Regions from separate parts of the Parageobacillus sp. G301 genome, predicted to be linked through region 3. Evidence: riboswitches for the same ligand, from Rfam matches in the RefSeq annotation. Region 3 holds a riboswitch; each other region holds the start of a gene.
What was found. A riboswitch is a leader RNA that binds a small molecule or an ion and turns the genes downstream of it on or off. The one in region 3 is predicted to bind S-adenosylmethionine.
Positions count from the first base shown of each region.

Region 1: it holds a riboswitch for S-adenosylmethionine, as region 3 does, so the genes downstream of both, QSJ37_RS11500 (O-acetylhomoserine aminocarboxypropyltransferase/cysteine synthase family protein) here and mtnK (S-methyl-5-thioribose kinase) in region 3, are expected to answer to the same signal.
Region 2: it holds a riboswitch for S-adenosylmethionine, as region 3 does, so the genes downstream of both, QSJ37_RS07615 (bifunctional homocysteine S-methyltransferase/methylenetetrahydrofolate reductase) here and mtnK (S-methyl-5-thioribose kinase) in region 3, are expected to answer to the same signal.
Region 4: it holds a riboswitch for S-adenosylmethionine, as region 3 does, so the genes downstream of both, QSJ37_RS04780 (hypothetical protein) here and mtnK (S-methyl-5-thioribose kinase) in region 3, are expected to answer to the same signal.

Region 1 covers NZ_BSDB01000002.1:560,383-565,870, reverse strand. The annotation lists gene QSJ37_RS11500 (O-acetylhomoserine aminocarboxypropyltransferase/cysteine synthase family protein) at 1-1,020, opposite strand, end outside; SAM riboswitch class I at 1,090-1,193, opposite strand; gene QSJ37_RS11495 (SCP2 sterol-binding domain-containing protein) at 1,286-1,633, opposite strand; gene QSJ37_RS11490 (thioredoxin family protein) at 1,850-2,167, opposite strand; gene QSJ37_RS11485 (toprim domain-containing protein) at 2,176-2,526, opposite strand; gene gcvH (glycine cleavage system protein GcvH) at 2,912-3,295, opposite strand; gene QSJ37_RS11470 (arsenate reductase family protein) at 3,384-3,746, opposite strand; gene QSJ37_RS11465 (acyl-CoA dehydrogenase family protein) at 3,803-5,488, opposite strand, start outside.
Region 2 covers NZ_BSDB01000001.1:1,489,555-1,495,042, forward strand. The annotation lists gene QSJ37_RS07605 (L-lactate permease) at 1-711, opposite strand, end outside; gene QSJ37_RS07610 (helix-turn-helix domain-containing protein) at 837-1,394, shown strand; SAM riboswitch class I at 1,550-1,653, shown strand; gene QSJ37_RS07615 (bifunctional homocysteine S-methyltransferase/methylenetetrahydrofolate reductase) at 1,730-3,580, shown strand; gene metH (methionine synthase) at 3,573-5,488, shown strand, end outside.
Region 3 covers NZ_BSDB01000001.1:1,350,560-1,356,047, reverse strand. The annotation lists gene QSJ37_RS06880 (sugar ABC transporter ATP-binding protein) at 1-262, opposite strand, end outside; gene QSJ37_RS06875 (sugar ABC transporter substrate-binding protein) at 259-1,404, opposite strand; gene mtnA (S-methyl-5-thioribose-1-phosphate isomerase) at 1,391-2,461, opposite strand; gene mtnK (S-methyl-5-thioribose kinase) at 2,484-3,686, opposite strand; SAM riboswitch class I at 3,767-3,930, opposite strand; gene QSJ37_RS06860 (carbon-nitrogen family hydrolase) at 4,025-4,840, opposite strand; gene QSJ37_RS06855 (pyridoxal phosphate-dependent aminotransferase) at 4,941-5,488, shown strand, end outside.
Region 4 covers NZ_BSDB01000001.1:942,467-947,954, forward strand. The annotation lists gene QSJ37_RS04765 (PaaI family thioesterase) at 1-269, opposite strand, end outside; gene QSJ37_RS04770 (AbrB family transcriptional regulator) at 367-1,428, shown strand; gene QSJ37_RS04775 (VOC family protein) at 1,501-1,884, opposite strand; gene QSJ37_RS04780 (hypothetical protein) at 1,912-2,244, opposite strand; SAM riboswitch class I at 2,320-2,427, opposite strand; gene opp4A (oligopeptide ABC transporter substrate-binding protein) at 2,534-4,318, opposite strand; gene QSJ37_RS04790 (ABC transporter permease) at 4,334-5,236, opposite strand; gene opp4B (oligopeptide ABC transporter permease) at 5,253-5,488, opposite strand, start outside.

The DNA of each region.
Region 1 (5,488 bases), on a different contig from region 3:
ACCAGCTCCTTTTGGCAAATATTTTTTCGCCAGTTCTTTTGCTGGATGACTGTCATGTTCTGGATAAAGCACCCACTCTATCGCTGGATGACGATCTAAATACTCGACGATTTTTCTTGTATTCGCAATATGTTCTTTCATACGTACATGCAATGTTTCAAGACCAAGCTGAATTTGAAAGGCATTAAATGGGCTAATCGCTGGACCTAAATCGCGGAGCAACTGCACGCGAGCTTTGACAATGTATGCAGCAGGCCCAAACGCCTCAGCATACACAATGTTGTGATAGCTTGGATCAGGAGTAATAAATCCTGGAAACTTCGGCGAATTCCAGTCAAAATTACCACCATCAACAATGATGCCGCCTAAGGTCGTCCCATTCCCAACAAGCCATTTTGTGGCGGAATGGATCACGATATTCGCCCCATGTTCAATTGGTCTGCACAAATAAGGAGTGGCAAATGTGTTGTCGATAATGAGCGGAATTCCCGCTTCACGAGCGATTTGCGCCACCGCTTCAATATCTAATATGTGCAAACTAGGGTTGCCAATCGTTTCGGCGAAAATTGCTTTCGTTTTTGGTGTAATCGCTGCTCGGAAATTTTCCGGATTAGACGGATCGACAAAGTGGGTTTTAATTCCGTATTTCGGCAATGTATTGACGAACAAATTATATGTACCGCCATATAACGTAGATGCCGATACAATTTCATCCCCAGCTCCGGCGATATTCAAAATGGCCAGTGTAATGGCGGCCATTCCGCTGGCGAGAGCAAGACTGCCCACTCCGCCTTCCAGCTGTGCCACCCTTTCTTCCAATACGGTAACCGTAGGATTGTGAATGCGTGTATAAATATATCCTTCTTCTTTTAGACCAAAAAGGTTCGCAGCATGATCCGTATTGGCAAATAAATAGGCGTTCGATTGATAAATAGGAACCGCACGCGCACCAGTGGCAGGATCAGGCTTTAATCCGCCATGAATGGCTACTGTTTCGAAACGGTATTGTTTTTCACTCATTGAAACTCTCTCCCCTTTACCTTTTATAATAAAACCCCCTTCTTCTAAGAAGAGAGGGGGGATGCACTCTTCTTATCTCTCAGAGCAATTCGCTCTGCTGGAATTAGCACCGTGTTGAAACAACCGGTTGCCGGGCTTCATTGGGCCAGTCCCTCCACCTCTCTTGATAAGAATGATATATACCGTTTTTTCTGAATAATACTATTATTATTCTTAATTGTCAATTCATTTTTTTATAAAAATTAAAAATAAAGAAATATGGTATTTAGCAAACATAGCGATACGGTTTTGACAAATGAAACAGAGACTCCAGAAGCAACATATGACGGAAACTTCCAGAAATGTGCACTTCTCGAAGCCGAATTTGTTGTTGTAATTTTAACCTTCCATTTATCAATGATTCCAGCGCCTCTTTCGATCCTCGAATGGTCACTAGCCGACGTTCATCTATCTTTTCCTTTTGACCGATTTTATATTTAGAAATCGCAACAACCGCTGTTTCTGTTTCACATTCAAACTGAACGTATAACTCTTCTTCTGGTAAAATCGGTGATAAATGATTTAATTTTTGAATTCGTTCTGTAAGCTGTCCTACTAATTCACGCATATCCATTTTATACCCGCCTCCCCCATTATCCTGTCACTTCATTCATTTCCATAAAAAAAAGGAGAATCCTTTATAAAAATCTCGACAAATCGTCTGGAAAATAGGCAATATTCTCATCATTTCCCAAGAAATATGTCAAACGAAGTCAAATAACCGTTTATTTTAGTTCTTGCGCTGTCAACTTTAAGGGGAGGAGAGAATGAACAACATCTGTTCATTTTTCTAATTCTGAGGCAACATTTCCTTTATTGTTTCGTATAAATACGGTACAGAATGAAACGCGTATAATTTTTTAACAATATTGCCGCGATCAAATAAAAGAAGGCATGGAACACTTTCAATTTTCCATGCAACCGCACGCTCTGGCATATAATTAATATCGGTCTTGTAAAATGGAATATGCGGAAATAGTTCTTCGACAACCTGGAGCATCCGCTCCGCAAGCTGGCAAGTGCCGCACATCGGTGTATATACATAAAGACAAGCCATATCTTTTTTATTAATAATGTCATCTATTTCTGGTAACTCTAATTTTTTCATTGCTGCTTTCACCTTTTTAATAAATAATCGTAATGGACATCAAAGTTTGCGCGTAATAATACTTGGGCAATATGCCAATTCGGCGCTGCAGCTACTTCACGGTACATTCGGTCAATATATATATGTTCCGCTTCAGGAAATTCACGGCGAAACTGTTTTCGTAATTTTTCCCCCGCTTCATCGGCATCCACTAATATATACACTTCTTTATAATAGAGCTCCTCAATCAGTTCTTCCAGTCTGGCATCACTAATCGTCCCGTTTGTACAAATAATTTCAACTGGTTCATTAATAATGTTTTCAATTTTTTGTTTGTCGGAACGCCCTTCCACAATAATCACTTTTTCGATTTCTATCATTATTATCACCTGATTAGTTGAAAATGTCATTCATTTATTATATGGAAAAACAGTACGATGGTTTCCACATGGATAAGGAAAGGAAACGAGGCTATAGTCGTTTTTGCAAAATAAAGAAGAAAAGCAACGGCATAGCACCGTTGCTTTTGACCCCAACCAGCCTCACCGTCGCAATCGACATACTGTTGATCTGGTCCAACGGTGATGGTTATTTGCTTATCAATTCGTCTATTTTGTTGCTAACTTGCGACAGAGAAACATGTCCCTCATATTAAATCATGTTCTAATACTTTGTTTCCGCTGCCATACGGGCACCCTTTGCAAACCTCTTTATGTATAGGGTGCCCATCGTTCGCGTGATCAACCGTGGTGATTGGGTCTATTATTATCCTTCTTTTACCATTTCTTCATATTGCTCTGCTGTTAATAAATTGTCGATCTCGCTCATATCGTAAGGCTCGACAACGATCATCCATGCTTTTTCATACGGTGATTCATTCACATATTCTGGATTATCATTTAATTCTTCATTCACTTCTACTACTTTACCGCTAATTGGCGCATAAAGTTCAGAAACAGTTTTCACTGATTCGACGCTGCCGAATGGCTCGTTTGCTGTAATTTCTGCACCTACTTCTGGCAATTCAACAAAAACGATGTCACCTAGCTCCGATTGTGCAAAATCAGTAATACCGATGCGCACTTTATCTCCTTCGACACGCACCCACTCATGTTCTTCTGAATAGCGTAATTCCTTCGGTGTATTCATAATCGCACCCCTCCATTAATTTATATTCTTTTTAATATTGTATTCTTTTTAATAATAACCGATTTTGCCAAAAAACTCACTGAATTCGTTACATTTGTTTAAAGAATTTTTCGTATTGCTCTCCGTTAAATCCGACGATGACATGATTTCCATCCGTTAAGATCGGGCGCTTGATCAACATGCCATCGGAAGCAAGAAGCTCAAGAAGTTCCTCTTCCGAAGCAGTATTCACTTTATCTTTTAACCCTAACTCGCGATATTTCATACCACTTGTGTTAAAAAATTTTTTCAGTGGAAGCCCGCTCTTGCGATAAAGTTCTGTCAATTCCTCTTTTGTCGGCGGTTTTTCGACAATATGTACTTCCTGCACCGTGATGCCATGCTCATCGAGCCATTTTTTCGCTTTTCGGCATGTGCCGCACTTTGGATACCAATAAAAGGTTAACGACATATTGCACCATCCTTTGCAAACGAAAGTACCAGGATAAAACCTGGTACTTTCCATTATTACACAATATAACGTTCTGCTTCAATGAGCGCCGCTGCCGCTTCACGTTTTTTCGCGATGATATTGATTGGAGTATAGCGCGTCAATTTACGCAAAGCGGCCAACATCATACGCAACATATCGCCTTGCTCTACTGCGATAATGGTTTCTTTCGCGTGCGCCTCGATTTCGTTAAACGCTTCCTGGCAGAAAATTTGCGTATAAAGAAGTTTTTGTTTGTTTTTCTCTACTCCGGAGTTTTTAATTGCTTTTTCTGTGCGAAGCAGAGCAGATTCCATCGCGTAAATATTCGCAACAATGTCGGCAATGTTTACTAAAATTTCCTGTTCATTTTCCAATTTTGGACCGAATTTTTGTGCTGCTAATCCCGTCACCATTAATGCGATTTTTTTCGCGTTGCGTACTAAATATTTTTCTTGTTCAAGTACGCCGTCACCAACTTCTTCCGGCATAAGAATCATTAATTCTTCTTGAAGCTGTTGCGCTTTTTGAAGAAGCGGCAGTTCGCCTTTCATTGCTTTTTTCAAATACATTCCAGGAACTAATAGACGGTTAATTTCATTCGTTCCTTCAAAAATACGGTTGATCCGAGAGTCACGATAAGCCCGCTCAATTTCGTATTCTTGCATAAATCCATAACCGCCGTGAATTTGTACACCTTCGTCAACAATACAATCTAATGTTTCTGTTGCGAAAAATTTGTTTAGCGAGCATTCGATGGCATATTCAGCAATCGATTTCGCAATTTCTTTTCCGTCTTTTGCTTTTTCCTCATCAAGAAGGCTCATCCGTTCGTCAAATAAACCGACCGTACGATAGACGGAACTTTCTGTTGCGTACAACCGGGATGCCATTGTCGCAAATTTTTCTTGTGTTAATGTAAACTTAGAAATCGGTTGTTTAAATTGTTGACGTTGGTTCGCATATTGAAGCGTAATTTCCAGAGCCCGTTTTGCACCGCCAACCGCACCGACTCCTAGCTTATAACGGCCGATGTTTAAGATGTTGAACGCTATAACATGGCCTTTTCCAACTTCCCCAAGCAAGTTTTCTTTCGGAACAGGCACGTCTTGTAAAATTAATGTACGTGTCGAAGAGCTTTTAATTCCCATTTTCTTTTCTTCCGGTCCAGTAGAAACACCAGGGAAGCCACGCTCGACAATGAACGCGGAGAAATGTTCGCCGTCTACTTTTGCGTATACGACAAATACATCCGCAAACCCAGCGTTCGTAATCCATTGTTTTTCACCGTTTAAAATATAATGTGTACCTTCCGCATTTAATCTTGCTGTCGTTTTTGCTCCTAACGCGTCTGAACCAGAACCAGGCTCTGTTAACGCATATGCAGCAATTTTTTCACCAGTTGCTAATGCCGGCAAATATTTTCTTTTTTGTTCTTCTGTTCCGAACAAGGCAATTGGAAGTGATCCAATTCCGACGTGTGCACCATGAGAAATCGAGAAACCGCCGGCACGCGCCATTTTTTCTCCGATCAGTGCGGAACTGATTTTATCAAGCCCTAAGCCGCCGTATTCTTCTGGAATATCCGCGCTAAGCAGCCCTAGTTCCCCTGCTTTTTTTAACAATTGCACAGAGCGATCAAATTCATGATTTTCTAAATACTCTAACTGCGGGAGCACTTCGTTTACAACGAAATCTTCCGTTGTTTTCGCAATCATTTTATG
Region 2 (5,488 bases), 140 kb from region 3:
CGCCAGTTCGGTAGATATATACACGCTGGAAGCCCATGTCACAAATGACAACACGAACGAAACGACAATAATGGAATCAAAATATTGTCTTATCGCCTTTTTGCCGCCGCTAATGGCCACAATAACAACCGCATAAAAAAGAAATAGCGGCGCACTTGCCATCGCGCTATACTCCCCCAATTGATGTAAAGGAACTCCGGACAACTCTGCATTAATGACCGTACCGATGGCAAGCGCTCCCCACGGCACGGCCGACTGCGTCAATAATGATAACATCATTGTCTTCTTCGCTGAAAATCCTAGCGAAAGATATAATGGGGCAGCGATCACCACAGCGATGCCAAAGCCGCTGACCGCTTCTAGAAAAGGACCTAAAGCGGCAGAAATAAGCAGCCCCTGTTCTGCTTTTGAGCGGCAAAAGCGTGATAAACCGTAAGACATCCTATCCATTGCCCCGCTTTCATTCAGCAAGTTGTATAAAAGCAGCCCAAACACTAATACATAAATAACCGTACCGGACAACAATATGCCGCGAATAGAGGAATGAAGCAAATCCTGCACCGATGCATCAAAAGAAAAAAAAGCCAATACGAAAGCCAATCCATACGAACAGACAGCGGTGTACATCGCCGGCATTTTCAGCCAAACCAAGCAAATAAGAGCGAATAAAATCGGTAACCCTGCTAATAAGAAATGAATCACATCATGCATGGAACATTCCCCCCTCCCCTTTTATCCACTATAGTGGATATATATATTATTCTCTACAGAAAAACTGTAAGTCAAGACAAAATTTCCACTATAGTGTAATATATAATGAGAGGTGAAAGACAGTCATGAATTTTGGAAAAAACGTGCGAGAAGCGAGAAAGCGTAAATCTCTTTCACTCCAGGCATTATCGGAGCGCTGCGGGGTTAGCCGTTCGATGTTATCGCAAATCGAGAGAGGAGAAAAAAATCCAACGATTCAAGTAGCTTGCCAGATCGCTGAAGGGTTAGATATGACTCTTTCACAATTATTAGGGGAAGATGAGCAAAGCGAAGTCATTATCATTAGAAAAGATGAACGATATGTATATAAAGACGAACGGAGCGGCTTTGAGCGGCATCTTTTATCCCCTTCTTTTCCATCAAAAGGAATTGAGTTTGTTTTCAATCGGATTCCGCCAAAACAAGAGTCCGGTATTTTTCCAAAGCATAAAAAAGGAGTAAAAGAGTATATATCTGTAGCTAAAGGTAAGTTAAGAGTCGTGCTCGGAACCCAGTCATATGACCTCGAAGAAGGAGATTCGATGTACTACGAAGCTGATATGGAACATCGTTTCATCAATATCGGGGAGAATGAATGCCACTACTACCTAGTCATTGATTCCAATCATATACGTTCACTATAGTGAACAACACTACTTTTTAAGCATTATGCTTTTTTCTATTGAGGATAGAATATTTTCTTGAAAACGATTCCATTATATTGAATATTTTCAGAAAATGCTTTACATTATATATTAACTATATCGTTGAAGCGTTTGACTACAACTTCATAACGAATTTCTTATCAAGAGAGGGGGAGGGACTGGCCCGGTGAACCCTCAGCAACCTGGCGGAAGTCAAGGTGCTAAATCCAGACAGGCGAAAGCGCCTGGAAGATAAGAAGAGACGATACATAAAAAGTCTTCTTCTTATAGAAGGCTTTTTTCTTTTACTATCTTCATAGAACGGGGGAATGAGCGTGGGGCTTTTGCAAGATTTAAAAGAACGCATCCTCATCGCCGATGGCGCGATGGGAACGCTATTATACTCGCACGGCGTCGACCGATGTTTTGAAGAACTAAATTTATCAAAACCGGAAGACATCATTCACATTCATGAAGCATATATCGCCGCGGGCGCAGAAGTAATCCAAACGAATACATATGGCGCCAACTATGTCAAACTTGCCCGCTACGGATTGGAAGATGAAGTGCCATCCATTAACCGCGCGGCAGTAAGGCTCGCCAAAAAGGCGGCGGGAAATAAAGCCTATGTGCTTGGAACGATCGGCGGATTACGGAGCATCAATAAAAGCGCCGTTTCCATCGAAGAGGTAAAGCGGACGTTTCGCGAGCAATTGTTTGTGCTTTTAAATGAGGACATCGACGGCTTGTTGCTCGAGACGTATTACGATTTAGAAGAATTAGAGACGGTTCTTGCAATCGCGCGCAAAGAAACGGATAAGCCGATTATCGCGCACGTCTCCCTCCACGAAGTTGGCGTCTTGCAAGACGGCACTCCCCTTTCTGAAGCGTTGGCGCGCTTGGAGCAGTTGGGAGCCGATGTCATCGGTCTAAATTGCCGTCTCGGTCCATATCATATGATTCGTTCGCTCGAGGAAGTGCCGCTGCCGAAAAAAGCGTTTCTTTCCGCGTATCCGAACGCAAGCTTGCCGGATTATCGCGACGGACGGCTTATCTATGAAACAAACACCGATTATTTTAAAGAAACAGCGCTTGCCTTCCGTGAGCAAGGCGTGCGCCTGATTGGAGGGTGCTGCGGCACGACGCCGAAACATATCGAAGCGATAGCAAATGCCTTAACCGATCGGACACCAATTACAGAAAAAGTCGTTAAACAACGTCATGTTCCGATTTCTATCCAAACAAACGAACCAAATGCCGTACCGCCGCTGCAAGATATCGTACGTAAGCGGCGCTCGGTGATCGTCGAGCTTGACCCGCCGAAAAAATTAGGGATCGCGAAATTTTTAGAAGGCGCCAAAGCGCTGAAAGAAGCGAACATTGATGCGTTGACATTGGCTGATAACTCGCTGGCAACTCCACGAATCAGCAACATGGCGCTCGGCTCCATCGTCAAAGAGCAGCTCGGCATCCGTCCGCTTATTCATATTACCTGCCGCGACCGCAATTTAATCGGCTTGCAGTCGCACCTCATGGGCTTGCATACGCTCGGCATCACCGATGTGCTCGCCATTACCGGAGACCCATCGAAAATCGGCGATTTTCCTGGTGCGACATCCGTTTATGATTTATCGTCCTTTGATTTAATCCGGCTCATTCGCCAATTTAACGAAGGGCTTTCGTATTCCGGAAAACCGCTCGGGCAAAAAACAAACTTCTCGATTGCCGCGGCCTTTAACCCGAACGTCCGCCATTTAGATAAGGCTGTAGAGCGTCTGGAGAAAAAAATTCAATGCGGCGCCCATTATTTTATCACCCAGCCGCTTTATTCCGAGCGGCAAATCGAAGAGGTGTATGAAGCGACGAAGCATCTTGAGACGCCGATTTACATTGGCATTATGCCGCTAGTGAGCGCGCGCAACGCCGATTTCCTTCACCATGAAGTGCCGGGAATTACGCTTTCTGATGAAATCCGCTCCCGCATGGCGGCATGCGCGAACGACCCAGTTCAATCGGCGCGCGAAGGAATCGCGATTGCCAAATCGCTCATTGACGCCGCTTTTGACTTATTTAACGGCATCTACTTAATTACGCCGTTTTTGCGCTATGAAATGACCGTCGAACTCGTTCGCTACATTCATGAAAAAGAACAAGCCGCGCAAGAAAGGAAGATACTCCATGGATAACATCACATTGCAGCAACAGCTCGAAAAAAAAATATTAATTATTGACGGCGCAATGGGAACGATGATTCAAAGCGCGAAGCTCTCAGCCGATGATTTCGGCGGAGAAGCATACGAAGGATGCAACGAATATTTGACGCTCACCGCTCCGCATGTGATCGAGCGCATTCATGAAGCATATTTGCAGGCGGGAGCGGATATTATCGAAACAAACACGTTCGGTGCGACAAACGTTGTATTAGATGAATATCATCTTGGCCATTTAGCGCTAGAGTTAAATATCGAATCCGCCAAGCTTGCGCGCAAAGCAGCCGACGCCTACTCTACTCCCGAATGGCCGCGCTTTGTCGCCGGTTCAATGGGACCGACGACAAAAACGCTATCCGTTACAGGAGGCATTACGTTCGAACAATTAGTTGCTGCTTACGAAGAACAAGCGCGAGGACTATTGCTTGGCGGCGTCGACTTGCTTTTATTGGAAACATGCCAAGACACCTTAAACGTCAAAGCCGGCTTTATCGGCATTTCCAAGGCGTTTGAAGCGGTCGGAAAAAAAGTGCCGATTATGATTTCCGGAACGATTGAACCAATGGGAACAACATTAGCAGGACAAACGATTGAATCGTTTTTCATCTCCGTACAGCATATGAAGCCGTTCGCGGTCGGATTAAACTGCGCGACCGGCCCCGAGTTTATGACCGACCATTTGCGCACGCTTGCTTCCTTGGCGAACACTGCTGTAAGCTGCTATCCGAACGCCGGGCTTCCGGATGAAGAAGGCTGCTATCACGAGACACCGGAGATGTTAGCGAAAAAAATCCAACGATTCGCTGAAAAAGGATGGATTAACATCGTCGGCGGTTGCTGCGGAACAACTCCGGAACATATTCGCGCCATCGCCGAAGCGGTCCAAGACATTCCACCGCGGCCGATTCCGAAATCTTTTGACGTTCATGCCGTTTCCGGCATCGATCCGCTTATTTACGATGAAACAATGCGTCCGCTGTTTGTCGGTGAGCGGACAAACGTAATCGGTTCGCGCAAATTTAAACGGCTTATCGCTGAAGGAAAATATGAAGAAGCGGCGGAAATTGCCCGCGCGCAAGTAAAAAACGGCGCGCATGTCATTGATATTTGCTTGGCCGACCCGGACCGCAATGAACAAGAAGATATGGAAAAGTTTATCCAACAAGTCGTAAAAAAAGTAAAAGTGCCGCTTGTCATTGATTCAACCGATGAACGCGTTATTGAACGTGCTCTCACCTATTCGCAAGGGAAAGCAATCATTAACTCGATTAATTTGGAAGACGGAGAAGAACGGTTTGAAAAAGTCGTTCCTCTCCTTCACAAATACGGCGCTGCCGTCGTTGTCGGAACGATTGATGAACAAGGAATGGCGATTCATGCTGAGCGGAAGCTGGAAATCGCCTTGCGTTCGTATGACTTGCTTGTCAACAAATATGGGATTTCCCCGCGTGACATTATTTTTGACCCGCTTGTGTTCCCGGTCGGCACCGGCGATGAACAATATATTGGCGCGGCCAAGGAAACGATCGAAGGCATCCGTCTCATTAAAGAACGGCTTCCGCAATGTTTAACAATACTCGGCATCAGCAATGTCTCATTCGGGCTTCCGCCGGTCGGACGGGAAATTTTAAACTCCGTCTTTTTGTACCATTGCACGCAAGCCGGGCTCGATTACGCGATCGTCAACACAGAAAAATTGGAGCGATTCGCTTCGATTCCGGAAGAAGAAGTGCGGTTAGCCGAAGAACTACTGTTTAACACGAACGATGAAACGTTAAACACGTTTATCCAATTTTATCGAGACAAAACAAAAGAGCAGAAAAAAGCGAAAACAGAGCTTAGCCTTGAAGAGCGGCTCGCGGGCTATGTCGTCGAAGGCACGAA
Region 3 (5,488 bases):
CGACTTCTTGAACAACTAATCCAATGCCTGCTTTTTTCGCATCAGCAGGAGAAAAAAATCGGCGCTCTTCTCCATCTATTGTTATCGTGCCTTTGTCTGGAAAAAGGGCGCCGGCGAGAATTTTCATCAATGTGCTTTTCCCAGCACCGTTCATCCCTAAAAGGGCGTGAACTTCTCCTTTTTGTACATGGAGATTCACCCCGTTTAATACGTCTACCGTGCCAAACGATTTATAAATATTGTTCATATAAAGACCGTTCATTTGTTTTTCACCTGTGCTTCCAACGTTTTCATCCAAGGGGAAATGGCAACATTTGATTGCCCCCAACCGGAAATGTATTCATGAAGCTCATTCATCGAAACTTGTTGGTTAGGCAAATCGGATCGTTTGACTAAATGCGGTTCTAGTGAATAAATGTTTGGCGTTTTCTCGCCAGCAATTTTTTGATACGCAAAGCGAACTTGAACGCGCCCGACTTCGGCTGGGTCTGTTGCCGTTGTAGCGACCCAAGGGCTATTTGGCTTTTGCATCATTTGCAAATCTTCATCGCTTAAATCGATGCCATATACTTTAATTTCATTGCGCCCCGCTTGCTCGATCGCACGCGTTGCGCCTTTGGCAAATTCATCCCAAGTCGCAAACACTGCGTCAATATCGCCTTTATTCGGATATTTTTTCAAAATCGCTTCCATTTGCGTTTGTGTGTCTAAAGCGGTATTGGCGCTGGCCGTACCGAATTTCGCCACTTCTTTGATGTTCGGATAGCGTTTTTTAAACGCATCGTAAATCACATGACGACGTTCCATTGGTGTAAATCCGCCAACCCAAATGGTGACAATGTCTCCTTCGCCGTTTAAGTCTTCAGCCAACGTTTTTAACGTTTTCCATGCAAGGCTGTAGTCATCTTGGTCAATCACTGTTACGCCTGGGATATTTAAATCATTATCGAATGCGACAACAGGAATGCCTTTTTCGACTGCCTTTTTCACCGGACCTTCCAACGCATCAGCGCGCCCGTGATCTAATAGAATCGCATCGACGTTTTGCGTAATGGCTGTTTCGACATAGGAAGCCATTTTCGTTAAGTCGTTATCCGCATTGTAAATTTGCACTTCGCCGCCAAATTTTTGCACTTGTTCTTTTACGCCAGCGATATACTGAGAAGAAAACGTGCCGATCGACATTTGCATAATGGCGGCAATTTTTATTGGTTTTTTTAATTCTTCAGGGATATCTGCTTGTTCGGTTGTTGCAGCTGTTGTTTCGCTTGCTTCTTCGGCCGTGCTGTTTTCTTGTTTAGCCGGTTTCGAACTGACGGCGTCTTGTTCATTCATGCAGCCGCTAAGGATGACGATAATGGAAAAAAGGAATGCGACTAAATAGTTAAGTCTAAATTGCTTCATGGCGATCCTCCTTTGCAAACAGTGCTGGCAGTTCAGTTTCATAATTGCCGCGGATGATCCCTTTTTCGGTAATAATGGCCGTGATAAGGTCGTGTGGTGTTACATCGAACGCTGGATTATAAACGTTTACGCCTTCTGGAGCGATTCGCGTTCCGGCGATATGCGTCACTTCCTCTGGATTGCGTTCTTCAATCGGAATTTCTTCCCCTGTTTTGGTTGCTAAATCAATGGTCGATAATGGCGCGGCGACATAAAATGGAATGCCAAACGCTTTAGCGAGCAGCGCCAGTCCAAAGGTGCCGATTTTGTTGGCAGTGTCACCGTTGGCGGCAATTCGGTCGGCGCCGACAATGACAGCGGTAATGTTTTTCGCCTTGATCGTCTGCGCTGCCATATTGTCGGTAATAAGAGTGACTTCTACCCCCGCTTGCATCAATTCCCACGTCGTCAATCTTGCCCCTTGCAAGACCGGACGAGTTTCCGACGCGTAAACATGAAGATTCATCCCTTTTTCTTTCGCTAAATAAAACGGAGCAAGCGCAGTGCCATAGCGGGCGGTTGCGATCGAACCAGCATTGCAAATGGTTAAAACGCGGTCGCCGTTTTGAAATAAGGAAAGCGCATGTTCTCCGATACGGCGGCATACATCTTCATCTTCAATTTGAATGCGAATCGCTTCATGGATGAGCGTCGTTTTTGCTTCGTTAACAGAGGAAACGTGGGCGATGCTGGAAACAAGCCGATCTAATGCCCAAAACAAGTTCACTGCGGTTGGCCGAGAGCTTGCTAAGTAGTCACGGTCCTTTCGCACGTGCTCTTTAAATTTTTCCAGTGATTCTGTTTCATATTGCTGTGCAGAAAGAGCGAGGCCGTAAGCAGCCGTAATGCCGATCGCCGGTGCGCCGCGTACTTTTAACGCGGCGATTGCGTCCCATACATCTTCAATATTTTTTAATTCCAAATATTCCGTCACTAATGGTAGCTTTTGTTGATTCAAAATTGTAATATGAGTGTCGTTCCATTCCACAGAGCGCGGGATTGCGAATGGTTCTGCCATTATGGTTCTTCCTTTCATTGTGTTAATTCGTTGCTGCAAGCACTGTTTGTGCGAAAAGGGAACGGATTTCTTTAGTGCTAGATAATGTTTCACGTTGCAAAATGAGGCTTCTGCCAAGACGAAGGGCATAACGTTTTGCTTGTAAGCGTTCCTCTTTATCCTCAATGCCATCAAGGTCAGCGACATGTGCTAGCCCAATCGTGCGGCGGATGACTTCACATCCGGCAAAGCCGATCGCGTTAGCAAACGTGTGATGCAGCACGTCTTCTAATAATCCTTCTGTTTTTGCATATGGTTCTACATTGTGAGTGCGCCAAAGATCGGAAAAGACTGTCGAGAATACATCCCAAGTTTTGTCGATATGAGCAAATAATGGCTCTTGTTGTTGTTCTGGGCGGGACAACGCATTTAACAGCAAGTTTGCGAAAAATTGGCCTATGTCAAAACCGAACGGGCCATAAAACGCAAACTCTGGATCAATGATTTTCGTTTCTTCATCGCTGGCGAAAATGCTTCCGGTATGCAAATCACCGTGGATGAGCGCATCTCCTTCGGTTAAAAACTTGCGCTTTAGTTTGGCCGCTTCTAAGTGGAGTTTATCATCGTTCCAAAGCGCTTCTACATCATCGCGAAGCTCGTCTTCAAAGTTGTTCGTTTCATGATTAAAGAACGGATCTGTAAATACAAGGTCTTCGGTAATTTTGCATAATTCCGGATTAACAAAACTTTGCGCTAATTGTTTTTTTTCTTGTTGATTCATGCCAAAGTCGGAAGTGTAAAACGATGTCTTTGCGATAAATTCGCCAATATGTTGCGATAAAAGTGGATATGTTTTTCCTTCAATCAACCCTTTGCGGGCGATTTGCAAGTGAGATAAATCTTCCATAACGGTAATTGCCAAAGATTCATCGGAATAGTATACTTTTGGCACGTATTGCGGAACATAGCTTGCGAATGTGCGCAGCGCATTGCTTTCAATAACAGCGCGTTTTAATGTGAGCGGCCAGCTTTCACCGACTACTTTTGCGTACGGGAGCGCTTGTTTTACGATAATTCCTTTCTTTGTTTGCTGATCGACAACACGGAAAACAAGATTTAAGTTGCCGTCGCCAATTTCGCGGCAGGCAAGCGGTGTTCCTTCCGGAAAAAGACCGAGACGGACCGTCAAAGAGATTGCGCCTTGTTCCGTTAATGGTTCATAAACCGTTGGATGAGAAATTGGCATAATGTAAAACTCCTCCTTCATGTAAATTAAAAAGCCTCTTTCTGCATAGAAAGAGGCTTGAAGATTCCATATCTTCGCACCTCTTATCTTTCAGAAAGAACGAGTCTTTCTGTTGGACTTAGCACCGTGCCCTGCGGAAGTAGCGAACTTCCGGCGCCAAAAAGTGCGCCCTATCTCACGATAGTATTACGGTCGGTTGCTGGGCTTCATTGGGCCAATTCCCTCAGCCAACTCTTGATAAGAGTGTGTCAGCATATTCAATTTTTTAATTTTCGTTATGTTGGCAATTTTGAAGTTTTATGCTTGATACGAATCATACATGGTCACGAAATGATTTGTCAACTCTTTTTTAAAAAATTTTTTTCTGCAGCGATGTAGTCGTTAGCTCTGCGGTCCGCAAAAATCGGGATTTGTTTTCGCACTTCTCTTACTTTTTGAAGATCGATTTGTGCCATTAACGTACAAGGTTCTTCATTTGCTTCTGCAATGATTTCTCCCCATGGGTCAACCACCAGCGAATGACCGGCAAAGACATTGTTTGGATCGCTTCCAGCGCGATTGCACGCGATGACGTAGCATTGATTTTCAATCGCGCGCGCCGCAAGCAGTGTACGCCAATGCGAAAGACGAGGAAGCGGCCACTCGGCGACGACAAATAACACTTCCGCCCCTTGGACCACATGGACGCGAATCCATTCTGGGAAGCGGATGTCATAACAAATGACGCCTGCACATCGAGTGTTTTCTAATGTGAACAATCCCATTTCTTCCCCTGGATGTAAGTAAAGATGTTCATCCATCAGCTGGAACAAATGGAGTTTGCTATATTCGCCGACGATGATGCCGTTTCGGTCGGCGATGTACATCGTATTGGTGACGCCGCGATCTGTTTTTCTGGCAATTGATCCAGCGACAATATTGACATGATGCGACTTGGCAAGTTTTTGAATGAACGCTTTTGTACGCATACCGCCCTCATCGGCAATCTCATCGAGTCTGGTTAAGTCATAGCCAGTCGTCCATAGTTCAGGAAGGACGATAATATCTGGGTGATTTTTTGAAATTTTTTCTATCTCTCTTTCAACGCGCCGTTCGTTTTCATTAGGATTGCCAAAAGCGATATCTAGCTGAAGACATGCGATTTTTATCGTCATGAACATTCACCTCGAAAAAATTTTACTTTACATTTTGATTTTTACGATATATGATTTTTCACTAGAATTTCAAGAAAATTTTTGAGAAGGTGTTAACGCGATGAAACAATTTCCACTATCTGAGTTATTGCAGAGCCTTCCAAAACAGTTTTTTGCTTCGCTTGTCGATAAAGTCGCAAAAAAAATGGCGGAGGGGCATGACATCATCAATTTAGGGCAAGGAAATCCCGACCAGCCGACTCCACCGCATATCGTGGAGGCGATGCAAAAAGCGGTGGCGAACCCAAAATATCACAAATACTCGCCATTTAAAGGGTATTCCTTTTTGAAACGCGCCGTTGCTGCGTTTTATGAGCGCGAATACGGCGTTGCCGTTGATCCGGAAAAAGAAGTGGCGGTTTTGTTTGGCGGGAAAGCGGGTCTTGTGGAGATCCCGCAATGTTTAGCCAATCCAGGCGATATTGTGCTCGTGCCTGACCCGGGATATCCGGATTATTGGTCGGGGATTGCGCTGGCGCGCGCGGAAATGGTGATGATGCCATTGCGTGCGGAAAATCAGTTTTTGCCTGATTATGATGAAATTCCTGCAAATATTGCGGAAAAAGCAAAAATGATGTTTTTAAACTATCCGAATAATCCAACCGGGGC
Region 4 (5,488 bases), 410 kb from region 3:
TCTCCTGGTTCGTGTCCGTTTTTGCGATGCAGCGCCAGTGCGGCGGAACCAGTTCCGTGGCAGTCGATTAATGACGCGATCAACCCGCCATAAACAAAGCCGGGAATAGCGATATGCTCGGGACGTGGCGTATAAATCGTGACCGTTTTCTCCCCTTGCCATCCGGTGCGGAAATGGTGGCCGTGCTCATTCATCCGCCCGCATCCGTAGCACCAGGCAAATTCCTCTGGGTATTCGTCTTGAATGGCATGTTTTACTTGTTCTTCCATCATTTCTCCCTCCCCTTTCCTTTTCAGTATATCACAATGAGCACATTACTTCCTTTTTCTTTTATTTTTCTTTACAATAGTGATAGGTTTACAGAGAATGGAAAGGACTACAGCAATGAAAGTGTTAGAAACATATATCGTCGCAGGACTGACCGGTTTGCTGTTTTATCATCTCCATTCCCCAATTCCATGGATGCTCGGAGCCATTACTGGAATGCTTGTTTGGAAAACGGTCATCAAGCGCCCAGTAGCGGCGCCGAAAGCGTTGTCGAATAGTGGATTGATTGTGTTAGGCACTTATTTTGGACTGTCGTTTACAAAAGAAACGCTATTAACGATTGCGCCATATATTGTTCCGTTTCTCGTTGCCACCGCATTGCTAATTGCTATTAACATTATAAACAGCATCGCGGTGACGAAATGGACACATATTGATAAAGTGACAAGTGTGTTTGCATCTGTTCCTGGCGGGCTGTCGGAAATGGTTGCCGCAAGTGAGTCGTTGAACGCGAATACTGCTTTAGTAACCATTTTCCAAACGATTCGTTTATTAACGGTCGTTTTTCTTGTGCCAACAGTCGTTGTCCATTGGTTGAACGGACACGCGTCGCCAGGAAACGCAACCGCTCAGGCGGCAGCTGTCTCTTCCGATGGTCATTACACTTGGTTTTTGTTAAGTATTTTCGGTGCGCTTCTTTTACGAAACATCATTCCGGCAGCATACGTCGTCGGGCCGCTTGCCGTAACGGCAGTTATGCATGCGGCTGGTGTGAACCTGCCGTTACTGCCTGTATGGTTGATTATTTTGGCGCAAATTAGTGTCGGAATAAACATGGGAGAACGCATTACCTTAGAAGATATTAAGCTTGGCGGAAAATTTAGCTGGGTATATTTCTTGCTTGCGTTAGTATTAATTGCTCTATCGTTCGGATGTGGCTACGTATTTGCGGAATTAACCGATCTTCCGCTGTCGACCGCGCTGTTGAGTCTTGCGCCAGGAGGACTTGTGGAAATGGTATTAACGGCGCAAACGGTCGGAGGAGATCCAGCGATTGTCAGCTCCTTGCAATTTGTACGTCTTCTTCTTGTCATTATCGTCGTACCGAACGTGCTGAAATGGGTATTTCGAAAATTTCCATATATCACCGAAACATCATGAAAAAACCGCTCTGTTTAAAGCTGAACAGAGCGGTTTTAGTTGTTAAGAGTCCAACAAGCATCTCCGCTTTTCTTACTTAGCCGGTTCATAAAATTCGATCCATTCACCATCCGGTCCAAGAAAGAACAAATATTTCGCCCCGTTTGGCAGCGTCGTAATCTCTTCCCATACAAGCGGAACGCCGAGCGATTGAATCCGTTCTTTTTCTTGTTCAATTCCTTCAACGGTAAAGGCGACGTGATGCACTTTTCCTTCCGTCGGCAAATTCGGATTATACCCTTCGATCAATTCGACAATGACTGAGCCATCCAACCCTAAAAACGCCAATTTCATTGTACCGTTCGTATGCGTCATCTCGCTAAGTAGTTCCAATCCGACTACCTCTTGATAAAACTTTTTCGATGTTTCGATGTCTTTTACTTGAATGCCGACGTGTTCAAATTTTTTTACTGCCATTATGTTTCTCCCCTTTTTCCATTATTTTCAAGATTGTGAAAATACCGATCGCAAATATGGAGTCATATGTACGATCGAAATTCCTTTTTCCTCTAATTCGCAAAAAATGTAGCGGTCAAGCGCATAAGGGCCAGCGGCTTTCCATTCTTCCACTTCCGCAAATGTCAGAAGAAGCGAAAACATCTTCCCTTGCGTATATCCGTATAGATGGAAAACATTTTGGCTGCTATCAAAATGAATCGCTGCCTGTCGGTCAAATTGCAAAAGCTGTTTTTGGACACAACGGGCGACATGGGAAGCAAACGATGCTACCGTTAAGTGTGCCGCCATATAGCTGCGAATCAAATCATTTTCGCGCAATCGACATTCCCACCTCCTTCTTTGCACATACATAAAAACCCCTTTCGCCATGAATGATGCGAAAGGGGGTAACCGTTCTTATCATCCAAAGCGAAAGACGCTTTGCGGGTTGGAGCACCTTGCGTAATACGCAGGTTGCTGTGGAGTCATAGAGCCCGATCTCTCGTCCACTCTTGATAAGACTGTATGCAGTTTGTTTTTATCTTATCATGGTGCCATTGTGATGACAATCATTTTTTGATTTTCACAAACGAGGAAGGGAGAGCAAAGGCGCTCTCCCCTCTTTTTATTATTGCGCTACTTCTGGTTTTTCGGAAGTGACACCAACATCTTTCCATGTTAATTTTGAGCTAGGGTCGACGGTAAAGTTTTTCACACGATTGTTTACCGCATAAATAATCGAGCGGTACAGAGTCGGGATGACAGGTACTTCTTCATTCATCAGCGCTTGCCATTCGTTGTAAATTTTCTTGCGGTATTCTTTATCGAATGCTTGCTCGGAATGTCCTTTTTCTAACAATTCATCATTTTTCTCGTTCACCCATCGAGAATAGTTAAACATCACATCGCGTCCATATAATCCATACGGGTCCACATCGGTTCCAGTGTACCACGCCGCGGCGAACACATCGACTTTCGGGTTATCTTTTTCAACCATGTCATAGAACGAGTTGAATTCCGCCAAGCGGCCATCAACCAGTTGCACATTCAAACCGACGTCTTTCCAGCATTGCATGTAAAATTTCGCCAGCGGTTCGGCAATATCCCCGCCGCTCATTGACAGGAAGTTAATCGTAAACTTCTTGCCGTTTGGATCTTCACGGAAGCCGTCGCCATCGACATCTTTATATCCTGCTTCATCCAGCAATTTTTTCGCCTTTTCTGGATCATACGTATATCCTTTTGCGTTTTTATCATGGTATCCTGGGAAGGATGGCGGAATTAACGTCGTTGCCGGGAAGCGTAAACCGTGATAAAGTCTGTCTGCGACTTCCTTGTTATTAATCGCGTATGCCATCGCTTGGCGAAGCTTTTTGTTTTGGAATTTTGGATTATCCATCACGTTTTCTTGCTTCTTCGCATCCCAGTGGCCGAGTTTAAAACCGATGTAGTTGTAAGCTAAATCAATTTTGCCGACAAATTGAATGTTTTTTGTCCCTTTCGCGTTGACATATTGATCTGTCGGGAATTCCGCAATGTCAATCTCGCCTTTTTTAAGAGCTTGCAATACGACTTGCGGGCTGACGACTTTTAAAATAACGCCTTTTAAGTTCGGCTTTCCGGCCCAATAATCGTCGTTGCGGACGAATTCGACCGATTCGCCTGGAACGATCTTTTTCACTTTAAATGGACCAAAACCAATTGGGTTTTTGCGGATTTTATCCGATTTCGCCAAATCTTTAATCGGAACATCTTTTAAATAATGTTTTGGAAGCGGATATGCCCAAATGCCTGTCAGCACAGATGGATTGGCATGTTTCCATGTAATGGTTAATGTTTTGTCATCAATGACTTTAATTCCGGAAATTTTGTCCGCTTTTCCGCTGTGGTATTCCTCCATGCCGACAATATCTTGAATGAGCGCGTCTCCGTAGCGGACGCCCGTATAATCTTTATGGCCGATGACTAAGTAAGCGTATTCTAAATCTTCCGCTTTCACAGGCTCACCGTCATGCCATTTGACATTATCTTTAATTTTGATCGTTATCGTTTTTTTATCATCGGAAAGTTCGTATGTCGCCGCGCCATCGTTCGTAATTTCATAGTCTCCGTTTGTACGGAAAAGTGATTCATCGAAAAACTGCAAAATTTCTGCATCCGGTTGCCCTGTGTAAAACGCATAGCTAAGCGTTCCTTCAAATGGTGTATCGGATACTAATCCATATTTTAATACACCATCATCTACGATTTTTCCGTCATTTTTGACGGTCATTGGGAATTTGCTGATGTCTTCCTTTTGCGCCGTTTGATTTTTGTTGTCTTTGTTGTTTGTGGAGTTGCTGCTGCACGCCGTTAATCCTAATAAAAGGACAACGAGCACCACAAAAAACTTCCACTGCCATTTTTTTCTCACTGTTTTTCTCCCCCTTTATCCTAATCGTTGTCTTGCATCCGCCGCGCGTTTTAACGCTTGGCCGATAAAATTTATACACAACATCATTACTAAAATAAGCAATGATGCTGGCAGCCAAACCCACCATTTATTTTGCAAAACATCCGGATTCATTGCATAGCTGACCAGCGTCCCTAGACTTGGCGTGCTTTCCGGCAATCCAAAGCCTAAATAGCTTAAGCCTGATTCAATTCCAATATTCCCGGCAAGGTTTAATGTTAAGTTTACGATGATGATCGAACTTAAATTAGGTAGAATTTGAAAAATAATAATTTTCCAATCTGGCGTACCGAGCGTTTTCGATGCACTTACGTAGTCCAATTCCCTCTCCGCCAGCGTTTTCGCTCGAATAAGCCGCGCCTTTCCTGTCCATAAAAAGGCACTCATAATCAGAATAAACGTAAAAACATTATATTTAGGCACAATCGCCACAAATACGATCACAATCATTAAAAATGGCAGCACAAGGATAAAATCGATAATACGCATGATAATATTATCAATAACTCCCCCATAATATCCGGCAATAAGGCCAACCGTAAGCCCGATCAAACCAGTGATCAGCGTGATTGCTAAACCAATGGTAAATGAATTTCTTGCACCGATAATAAGCTGCCCGAAAATATCCCTTCCCCCATAATCCGTGCCGAGCCAATGCTCTGCGGACGGCGGGGAGTAGATAGCCAGCAGGTCCACTTTGACAATTTCGTCTTGGTCTAATAATAATGAAGCTCCATATACAACGATCAAAATCAAGGAAAGAAGAATGAGAGAACCAAAAGCTAACTTATCCTTCACCAATTCACGCCACATAATAGAGAGACTTGAAGGACTTTTTTCATTTTTTGCATGGATATCGCCTAGTTCCGCTTTCATCATTGTGTCCCCCATTCCATTACTCAATGCGAATACGTGGATCAACAGCGCTTAAGATAATATCGGATAAAAGCGTCCCGATTAAGGTAGCAAGGCCGGAAATCATCACGAGTGCGGTAACAACGCTGTAATCCCGCTGCAGAATCGATTGCAAAAACAATTGTCCAATCCCTGGATAACTAAAAATAGATTCGAGAAAGATCGATCCGCCAATTAATCCTGTAATCTCATATCCTAAGAAAGCAGCAATCGGCA